Regions from separate parts of the Erwinia persicina genome, predicted to be linked through region 1. Evidence: riboswitches for the same ligand, from Rfam matches in the RefSeq annotation. Region 1 holds a riboswitch; each other region holds the start of a gene.
What was found. A riboswitch is a leader RNA that binds a small molecule or an ion and turns the genes downstream of it on or off. The one in region 1 is predicted to bind thiamine pyrophosphate.

Region 1 (3,276 bases):
CGCCGCCATCAGGCGGACGTGGCGCAGCTGGGCCCAGCCAGAGGCCCCCATGGTGCGGGCCAGGTCGAGATAGTCCTGATTGACCCGCCTGAGCCCGTCAAACAGGGTCGACGTGACCGGGAAAAAAATCACCAGCACCGCCATCGCCACTTTGGCGCTGATGCCAAAGCCAAACCACAGAACCAGCAGCGGGGCCAGTGCAAATACCGGAATGGCCTGGCTGGTCAGCACCACCGGCATCAGCCAGCGCTGCAGACGGGGGGAGACGATCATCAGGATGGCCAGCAGTGACCCCAGCAACACGCCCAGCACCAGCCCGGCCAGCACTTCCGATGCGGTGATCAGGCTGTGATAAGCGAGAAAGGCGCCCCCCTGCCACAGCGCACTGGCTACCGCGATGGGTGAGGGCAGCAAAAACGCGGGAATGGCACTCAGGGTGAACAGCCACCACAGCAGGATCAGCCCCACAAAAATCATCAGCCCGCGAGCGTGACCTGCCAGGCTGGCCCTCATCCTGCCGCCCTCAGCAACTGTTGTAACAGCGCCCCCTGGCTTTTCAGCAGGTGAGCATCATCCGGCGCGCGCGGCGGCAGACCGCCAATGGTATGAGTGTCGTCGATGGCCGCAGGGTGCCCGAAGAGCACCAGCAGATGGTGGCTCAGGCGGCAGGCTTCCATCGGGTCGTGGGTGATCAGCAGTACGGTGCGGTCCGCCAGCACCTCAGCGGCCAGCGTCTGGATCTTCGCCCGCGTCAGCGTGTCGAGCGCAGAGAAGGGTTCGTCCATCAGCACAACGGGGCGGTTCTCATACAGGGTGCGGGCGATGGCCGCACGCTGGCGCATGCCGCCGGAGAGGGCGGCGGGACGAAGGCCGGCATAGTCGTGCAGTCCGACGCGCGCCAGCAGGTGGTCAGCCCGGTCAGTATCGGCGGGCTCCCGGCGCAGCCGCGCGCCGAGGGTGACGTTGTCGCGGATCGACAGCCACGGATAAAGCAGATCTTTCTGACCCATCCAGGCGATGCGCCCGGCCAGCGGCAGGCCGTCGCTGCCGCAGACCGAACCGGCGTCGGGCGGAAGCAGCCCGGCAATGATCTTCAGCAGGCTGGTTTTGCCGCAGCCGCTGGCCCCCAGCAGCGCGACAAAACGCCCGGCGGGAATATCCACGCTGAGATCGCTGAAGAGCGGGCGCGGGCCGAAGCGCAGCGTCAGATGGCGAACCGCGATGCCCGGCGGTGGCGAAGCGGAATGGGCGGTCATGGGGTCGCTACCGCGTTGAGTCCCATCTGCCAGAAAGCCGACTCCAGGCGGGTAGCGGTGGTAAAAATCTCGGACAGGGCAGGGAAGCGGCTTTCGGCTCCCCGCTGCTGGCCGACCGTTTCCAGCAGTGCAAGGGCGGCACGCACCCCGGTGAGGTAGTCCGGGTCCGCATAGTTGCGGATCCAGGAAGCGTAAGGGCTGCCAGCCAGCACCGTCCTGGGAGAGGCCAGCAGGCCCAGGCCGATTTCGGCATACCCTGCCACACAGGGGAGCAGGGCGGCCAGCAGATCCAGCGCGTCCCCTGAGTGACCGATATCCAGCACGTAGCGGGTGTAATTCATGGTTTCTGCCGCCTCCGGTTCAGCAGCCATCTGTGCCTCGTTCAGCCCCCAGCTCTCGCAGTAGCGGACGTGCAGCGGCAGTTCGCTGACAATGGCATTGAGCGAAGCGGTAGCGGCACGCATCTCCGGCAGCGTGCGCAGCTTGCTGACCAGCAGCGCCCAGGCACGGGCAAAGTGGATCAGAAACAGGTAATCCTGGGTCAGATAGCGGCGAAAGGCGGTTTCGGGCAGCGTACCGCGTGAAAGTTGCTGAATAAACGGATGCGCCACATAGTCCTGCCAGTCGTTCCCCGCCTGCTGGCGTAAACGTCCGTACAGGCCGTGGCTGAAATCGACAGGCTCAATGGTGTTCGACACAGAATCCCCTCATTTAAGTGGCGATCCAGGTGCGCGGAGGTGTGATCAGGCGAGAATAATGCCTACCCGTCCCTTCGCTGGCATGACCCAGATCAGGTTCAAAGGGTTCGGCTTATTACGCCATCTCAGCCCATACAGGACACCCCTCGGAGTGAATTGTTATACGATAATTCATTTTGGATAGCAATCCTTGCCAGGTGGCGAGATAGCGCGTACTTATACTGAATTGATTCGTTTTATCCTGTTGAGAAACCCTATGAAAAGTATTGGATTCCTGTCATTCGGTCACTGGACACCGTCCCCGCAGTCCGGCACCCGTTCAGCCGCTGACGCCCTGTTACAGTCTATCGACCTGGCCGTGGCGGCGGAAGAGCTCGGTGCAGACGGCGCGTATTTTCGCGTCCACCACTTCGCCCGTCAGTTAAGTTCCCCCTTCCCGCTGCTGGCCGCCGTCGGGGCGAAAACCCGGCGCATTGAGATTGGCACCGGGGTGATCGATATGCGCTATGAAAACCCGATGTATATGGCGGAAGACGCCGGTTCCGCTGACCTGATCTCCGGGGGGCGTCTGCAGCTCGGCATCAGCCGTGGCTCGCCGGAGCAGGTGATCGACGGCTGGCGCTATTTCGGCTATCAGCCCGCAGAAGGGGAAAATGAATCGGATATGGCGCGTCATCACACCGAGGTGCTGCTGGATGTGCTGCGCGGCGAAGGCTTTGCCAGACCAAACCCGCAGCCGATGTTCCCCAATCCCCCTGGGATGCTGCGCGTGGAGCCGTTCTCTGAAGGGCTGCGTGACCGTATCTGGTGGGGGGCCGGTTCCAATGCCACGGCGGTGTGGGCGGCAAAGCTGGGCATGAACCTGCAAAGCTCAACGCTGAAAGACGATGAGACGGGTGAACCCTTCCACATTCAGCAGGCGGCTCAGATCCGCGCCTACCGGGATGCCTGGAAAGCCGCCGGACACCTGCGCACGCCACGTGTCTCGGTGAGCCGCAGTATCTTTGCGCTGGTGAATGACAGGGACCGTGCCTACTTTGGCAACAGCGGCAAAGAGGGGGACAAGGTGGGCTATCTTGATGAGAAAACCCGGGCGATTTTTGGCCGCAGCTACGCCGCAGAACCGGACCGGCTGATTGAACAGCTGGCGCAGGATGAAGCGATTGCCGAAGCCGACACGCTGCTGCTCACCGTGCCGAATCAGCTGGGGGTGGATTACTGCGCGCACACCATTGAAGCGATCCTTAAGCATGTGGCGCCAGGGCTGGGATGGCGTAACTAACCGGGGGCTGGGGAACCGCCAGGCCTGCCTGGCGGTGACG
Region 2 (3,276 bases), 2.2 Mb from region 1:
GTTCTGTCATATTGACGCGGATCATCTGCATCGGGATGTGGCCGGGTCCTTCAATCATTACCTGAACATCATATTCCCAGGCGATTTTGGTCAGCTCGCCCAGCGTGCGCAGTTCGGCAAACTGCGCTTCATCGTTAGCATCCTGGATGGAGCCCGGACGCAGTCCGTCCCCCAGTGACAGTGAGATATCATAGGCCGCGCAGATTTCACAGATATCGCGGAAATGCTGATAGAGGAAGCTCTCCTGGTGGTGTGACAGGCACCATTTTGCCATGATGGATCCACCGCGCGAGACGATGCCGGTCAGGCGTTTTGCCGTCATGGGCACGTAGCGCAGCAGGACGCCAGCATGGATAGTGAAATAATCTACGCCCTGTTCAGCCTGTTCAAGCAGGGTATCGCGGAAGATAGCCCAGCTCAGATCCTCCGCCACGCCGTTCACCTTTTCCAGCGCCTGGTAAATGGGCACCGTGCCAATGGGAACCGGGCTGTTGCGCAGGATCCACTCGCGGGTTTCATGAATATAGCGGCCGGTAGACAGATCCATGACCGTATCGGCCCCCCAGCGAACCGACCACACCAGTTTTTCCACTTCCTCCTCAATAGAAGAGCTGACCGCAGAGTTACCGATATTGGCGTTTACCTTCACCAGAAAGTTTCGGCCAATAATCATCGGCTCTGATTCCGGGTGATTAATATTGGCCGGGATAATGGCACGTCCGCTGGCAACCTCCTGACGGACAAACTCGGGGGTAATGTTGTCGGGCAGATGCGCGCCGAAGCTGTGCCCGGGATGCTGTTGCAGCAGCACTTCACTGCGGATCCGCTCGCGGCCCATATTTTCACGCAGGGCGATATACTCCATTTCCGGCGTCACTATGCCCTGGCGGGCATAGTGCATCTGAGTCACACAGCGACCCGGTAGTGCACGGCGTGGACGTGGCAGATGCTCAAAGCGGAGATGATCCAGTCCTTCGTCGGCCAGGCGTTGCTGCGTAAATGTCGAACTGACCTCACTGACCTGCCCGGTATCATTGCGCTGAAGGATCCAGTTGCTGCGTAATTTTTGCAGTCCGGCATGAACATTAATGGTGGCGTCCGGATCGCCGTAAGGGCCCGCCGTATCGTATACCGGCACCGGCTCATTCTCCTCCAGCAACGGCCGATCCTGACTGCCGCCCACGGTGGTTGGGCTGAGTTGTATTTCACGCATTGGTACACGGATATCCGGCTGTGACCCGCTGAGGTAGATCCGTTTTGAATGCGGGAAAGCGGTACCGCGCAGGGAATCAATAAACTGTTGCGCTTCCGCCCGCTGCTCGCGACGACGGCTTTTTTTTTCAACGACAGGTTTTTCATGAGTAGACATAGCAATTTCCTGATAAAAGGGAAGTTTGCTTGCCTGGAGGCGGGAGTAATAAGAACGTTGTGAGAAAACTCATTTCACAGCGTTTTAGATTTTACTCTTGTTCCCTTCGCAGGTTCTAACCTGATCAGGTTCCGCGGATCCCGAATTAACGGTCTCAGCCCCTAAGGGCACTCCGACAAGAAGAATAGTGTCTTTTAAGCGGCTTTTATAGCCAGCCAGCCTGGATGCTCACGCACCAGACGTAAGCGCGCCGACCGGGCGACGCTTAAACCACAAAATGGGCACTGAAAGGGCTAAGCAGACTTCACCCTGACAGCCCATTCAGCATAAAGGGGCTTTTTGGAAACGACAAGAAGTTTAAATGACCGCTGCAGGTCAGGCCGGGCGCGCGAGCGTACAGGCGTTAGCCGCTTCCTGATTTTCCGCGTTTTTTTCCAGCGCCAGCTTGATGAATTTATCTTCCAATGTAAAACGTGCCTCCAGCGCTTCACCGACAACCGACAGAGCATGCTGGAATTCCCGATAGTTATCGTGATCGATAGCGCTTTCCAGATGAGAATCATAAACCTGCATAATCAGGTCGGTATTGGCTTTTAATGAAGGGTAAATAAGCGACGCTTTAGCCAACTGCTCTGTGCCTTCCAACTCTTTGATAAATCGTTCGTAGACAGTGAAGTGGCCCGTTGAAAGGTAATCCACCAGATTCTGGCAGAACATATCCAGCGCGTTTTCATCGAGCGTCGTCAGCGTATCCTTGTTAGGCTTGATACCAGCCATGTGATAATAGGCAATCAGCAACTGCTTGCGTGAGCGCAGACAAAAGTCTACCAGTTCACTGCACCCGCCAACGCGCGCGGTGAGGACTTCCAACTGGTTAAGCATGTTCTACTCCGTGAGTGTTATATTTTAACGTCTGACCTCAATCCAGTCTTTAAGCTGAGGATGATGAGCAAAATGATGGAACAGGAAATTTTAAGCGTAGACGCTGGCTGGTGGATTGTCAGCATGGAACATAAAATTTGGTTACCAAAAGGCGAACTTCCACGAGGGAGCGCAGATTCACTCGGCCTGAAAGGATCCCTGGGATCCCCGATTGGGGAGTGGCAGGGCGAGACGGTATGGTTGATCCGGGATACCCGTCCCCAGGAAATGGGATCGCTGCGGCAGTTGCTCGATCAGGATAGCGGCCTGTTCCAGCTGGTTGGTCGTGGCATCCAGCTGGCTGAATTTTACCGCTCTCACCGCTGGTGTGGTTACTGCGGCCATGAAATGCACCACAGTAAAACAGAATGGGCCTGCCTGTGCAGCCACTGCCGCCAGCGTTACTACCCACAAATCGCTCCCTGCATTATCGTGGCTATCCGGCGTGGCGAAGAAATACTGCTGGCGCAGCATACCCGGCACCGGAACGGCGTATTCACCGTGCTGGCCGGTTTTGTGGAAGTCGGGGAAACCCTTGAGCAGACGGTAGCGCGTGAAGTGATGGAAGAGAGTGGGATCACGGTAAAAAATCTGCGCTATGTTTCATCACAGCCCTGGCCCTTTCCACAGTCATTAATGATGGCTTTCATGGCTGATTATGACGCTGGCGAGATCAATATCGATCCGAAAGAGCTGTTATCCGCTGGCTGGTATCGTTTTGATGCTCTGCCACTGCTACCGCCTGCCGGAACCGTTGCGCGCAGGTTGATTGAGGACACCGTTGTTTTATGTCGCGCAGAGGCGGAATAATCACGCTGGGAATATGTCTTTTAGGAATTGTTTTTATTTGCGATATAATCTCCTGGCAATATCAGCCTCCTGCCAGGAGCCCCTGGATTAATTTAAGTAGAGAAGATTAACTGACTTTATCTCGCGGGGAATTTCAAATATCATTCTGTGATGAAAACGGTTGATAGCCTGTGCTA
Region 3 (3,276 bases), on a different replicon from region 1:
AGATACGCAGCCAGTTTGGCGCATCATTGTTGATGTCCGCCAGACGCGAGGTAAAGTTGCCCAGCACCAGGGAACCAGAGTCTGCGGAAGTGACATAGAACAGCAGGCCGGTGATGGTGGCCACTGAGGCGCTGAAAGTAAAGCCAGGATACTGTGCCAGCAGACTGTAGAAGCCGCGCTCCGGGTGCGCCATGGTTTCTTCAGCGAAGGCCATATTGCCGTGAATAATCTCGTATAGGGCGCTGTTACCAAAGATCGACAGCCACAGCAGGGTAAAGATAAATGGAATGGTCAGCGTCCCTACCACAAACTGGCGGATAGTACGGCCGCGGGAAATACGCGCCAGGAACAGGCCAACAAACGGTGACCAGGCGACCCACCAGGCCCAGAAGAACAGCGTCCAGTTGTTCATCCATTCAGTTGGACGATCGAAAGCAAAACTGTTCAGCGTCATGCCCATAAAGCGGTTGATGTAATCCCCGACGTTGAGCACCAGCGCGTTCAGCAGGAAGCTGGTATCACCGACGAACAGCACAAACAGGATCAGACCAAAGGCCAGCAGCACGTTGAGCTCTGACAGGAAGCGAATGCCCTTATTCACGCCAGAGGTGACCGAGATAGTGGCCATGATGACCGACAGCACGATCAGCCCGGCCTGCGCCGTCAGCCCTTCCGGTACATCAAACAGCACCTTCAGGCCATAGTTCAGCTGCACAACGCCGATGCCCAATGTGGTGGCAATACCAAAAATCGTCCCGAGTACGGCGGCGATGTCCACGGTATGACCGATTGGCCCGTTGATACGTTTACCGAAAATAGGGTACAGGGCCGAACGAATGGTCAGAGGCAGGCCGTAGCGGTAGCTGAAGTAACCCAGGGCGATGCCCATCAGGGCATACATGGACCAGCCGGTCAGACCGTAGTGGAACAGCGTCCAGACCATCGCCTGACGCGCGGCTTCCATCGTCTGTCCCTGGCCCTCTGGCGGCATCATATACTGTGTGACCGGCTCGGCGACCGAGAAAAACATCAGATCGATACCGATACCGGCAGCAAACAGCATGGCTGCCCAGCTCATCAGGCTGAACTCGGGCTTGGACTGCTCAGGGCCGAGCTTAATGGAACCAAAGCGGGAACAGGCCATAAAGATAACGAACACGATATACAGCGTGGCGGCCAGCAGGTAATACCAGCCGAAGGTGTTGGATACCCAGTCGAGGGTACGATTGATCCAGCGATCGGAAAAATCAGTGAACAGAATAGTCGTCATGGAGAACAGCAGAATCAGTACTGCTGAGGTGTAGAAAACCACGGGGTTGATACGATCTTTTTGAGGCTTTCCTGGTATTTCAGTCGTCGGCATAATGTCTCCGCAAAAAATGATCAGGGAAAGAACCTGAAGTCCGCTCTGCGAAGCGCGCATTAGCGCATACTGGGTAAAATCCGCCGTATATCCGCTAATTACACTGGGAGAACCATCAGGATGAATATTAGTGTAATTTATTGATTAATCGTTATAACTCTTGACTCAAATCGCCTCCGGAAAGTAAATTTTGTGTAAACAGAAGCACGAATGATAGTTTTTATTGATTGAGCATTCAATTAAAAAAAATTTCAGCGTCTCAAAATGCCGTCTTTTTCCCCATTAAAACCGCATATCGCTTGACGATTCCCACCCGGTAAAATACAACTGGTTCCTGTCAGGGGAGTCTCGCCAGAGAGACTGAGAGGCTAATGAGCGATTTATCGCGGCGTAGCGACCCTTAGAACCTGACCCAGTTGATACTGGCGTAGGAAGACGCGTACCCTGATGACGGGCCAGCCGGCCACCCAGCGTACCCGCGCGCAGGCCTGTGTTTATTCCGCCTCCGCCTTTTTCCTTATCCTTATCACGGGTCTCATCAAGTTTTGAGAGGCTAACGTGACGCTATTGGTAACACCCCTTCTCCCTGTCAGGATCCTTACCTCATGAGCCGCTGGTCTGTGATCGGTGACGGCGTGGCCGGGCTGTGCATCGCCACGATGCTGGCAGAGCACGGCCAGGCCGTGGAGGTGATCACTTCACCGCAGCATGATGCGGCATCCCACTGGGCAGGCGGAATGCTGGCCCCCTGGTGCGAAGGCGAAAGCGCCCCGGCGGAGGTTGTTGAGCTGGGCCAGCGGTCTGCCCCGTGGTGGGCTGCGCGTGTCAAAGGCGTGGAGCATCAGGGCACCCTGGTGGTCGCTCCCCCGCGCGACGCGCCTGAACTCACCCGTTTTTCGCGCATGACGCACGCCCATCAGTGGGTGGAACCGGTCACGCTGGAACCCGCCCTGGAAGGGCGCTTTGCCCGCGGGCTGTTCTTTGCCGGCGAGGCCCATCTCGACCCGCGCAGCGCGCTGCAGCAACTGCGGGCCAGCCTGCTTCAACACGGCGTTGACTTCCATCAGGACAAGCCCGGCGGCACGGTTATTGACTGCCGGGGATCCACGCTGCCCACGAACAACCGGGACTGCGCGCCGTTCGCGGTGAAATGCTGATCCTGCACAGCGATGAGGTGCACTTCTCCCGGCCCGTCCGCTTGCTCCATCCCCGCTTTCCCTGTTACCTCGTTCCGCGCACGGGGGGGCGCTTTATGCTGGGGGCGACCATGGTGGAAAGCCATGATGACAGCCCCATTAGCGCCCGCGCCATGATGGAGTTGTTAAGTGCCGCTTACGCCATCCACCCGGCACTGGCCGAAGCCAGAGTGCTGGAAAGCGGCACCGGGCTGCGACCGGCTTACGCTGATAATGTCCCTGCCATTCATCGCCATAACGGCGTCTGGTCCGTTAACGGCATGTACCGGCACGGCTTTCTTCTCGCGCCAGTGATGGCGGAAAACCTGATGCAGCAACTGATACAGGAAAACCTGATATGAAAATTCAGCTTAACGGCCAGCCGGTCGATACTGCCGCCCGCACCCTGGCGGAATTGCTGCGCGAACAACAGATTGACGCAGGCTGTGTCGCCAGCGCGTTAAATGGACAGTTCGTGCCCCGCACCCGCTATGAAACGCAGCCGATCACACCAGGCTGTGAACTCGAAGTCCTGTCACCCATGCAGGGAGGATAAACGATGTTTTACGGTTTTGTACCCCAGTCACGTTTTCTGCTCGGTACCGCCGGGTACCCCTCTCCGGCGATCCTGCAGCAGGCGCTTGCGGCCTCCGGCAGTGAAATTATCACCGTCAGTCTGCGCCGTGAAGGCAGCCACGGTACCGCCTTTCGTGAGCTGCTGACCGGGCTGAATAAGCG

Region 2: linked by a shared signal. The riboswitch ahead of thiC (phosphomethylpyrimidine synthase ThiC) and the one ahead of K6L24_RS08565 (TenA family protein) in region 1 are both predicted to bind thiamine pyrophosphate.
Region 3: linked by a shared signal. The riboswitch ahead of K6L24_RS21650 (FAD-dependent oxidoreductase) and the one ahead of K6L24_RS08565 (TenA family protein) in region 1 are both predicted to bind thiamine pyrophosphate.

The regions. Positions count from the first base shown of each region.
Region 1 is NZ_CP082141.1:1,915,617-1,918,892, forward strand. Features, by position in the region: gene K6L24_RS08555 (ABC transporter permease) at 1-513, opposite strand, end outside; gene K6L24_RS08560 (ABC transporter ATP-binding protein) at 510-1,256, opposite strand; gene K6L24_RS08565 (TenA family protein) at 1,253-1,942, opposite strand; TPP riboswitch at 2,007-2,111, opposite strand; gene K6L24_RS08570 (LLM class flavin-dependent oxidoreductase) at 2,211-3,236, shown strand.
Region 2 is NZ_CP082141.1:4,342,366-4,345,641, reverse strand. Features, by position in the region: gene thiC (phosphomethylpyrimidine synthase ThiC) at 1-1,369, opposite strand, end outside; TPP riboswitch at 1,454-1,554, opposite strand; gene K6L24_RS20045 (Rsd/AlgQ family anti-sigma factor) at 1,745-2,251, opposite strand; gene nudC (NAD(+) diphosphatase) at 2,327-3,100, shown strand.
Region 3 is NZ_CP082142.1:19,664-22,939, forward strand. Features, by position in the region: gene K6L24_RS21645 (choline transporter) at 1-1,363, opposite strand, end outside; TPP riboswitch at 1,693-1,814, shown strand; partial or broken gene K6L24_RS21650 (FAD-dependent oxidoreductase) at 1,969-2,900, shown strand; gene thiS (sulfur carrier protein ThiS) at 2,897-3,094, shown strand; gene K6L24_RS21660 (thiazole synthase) at 3,098-3,276, shown strand, end outside.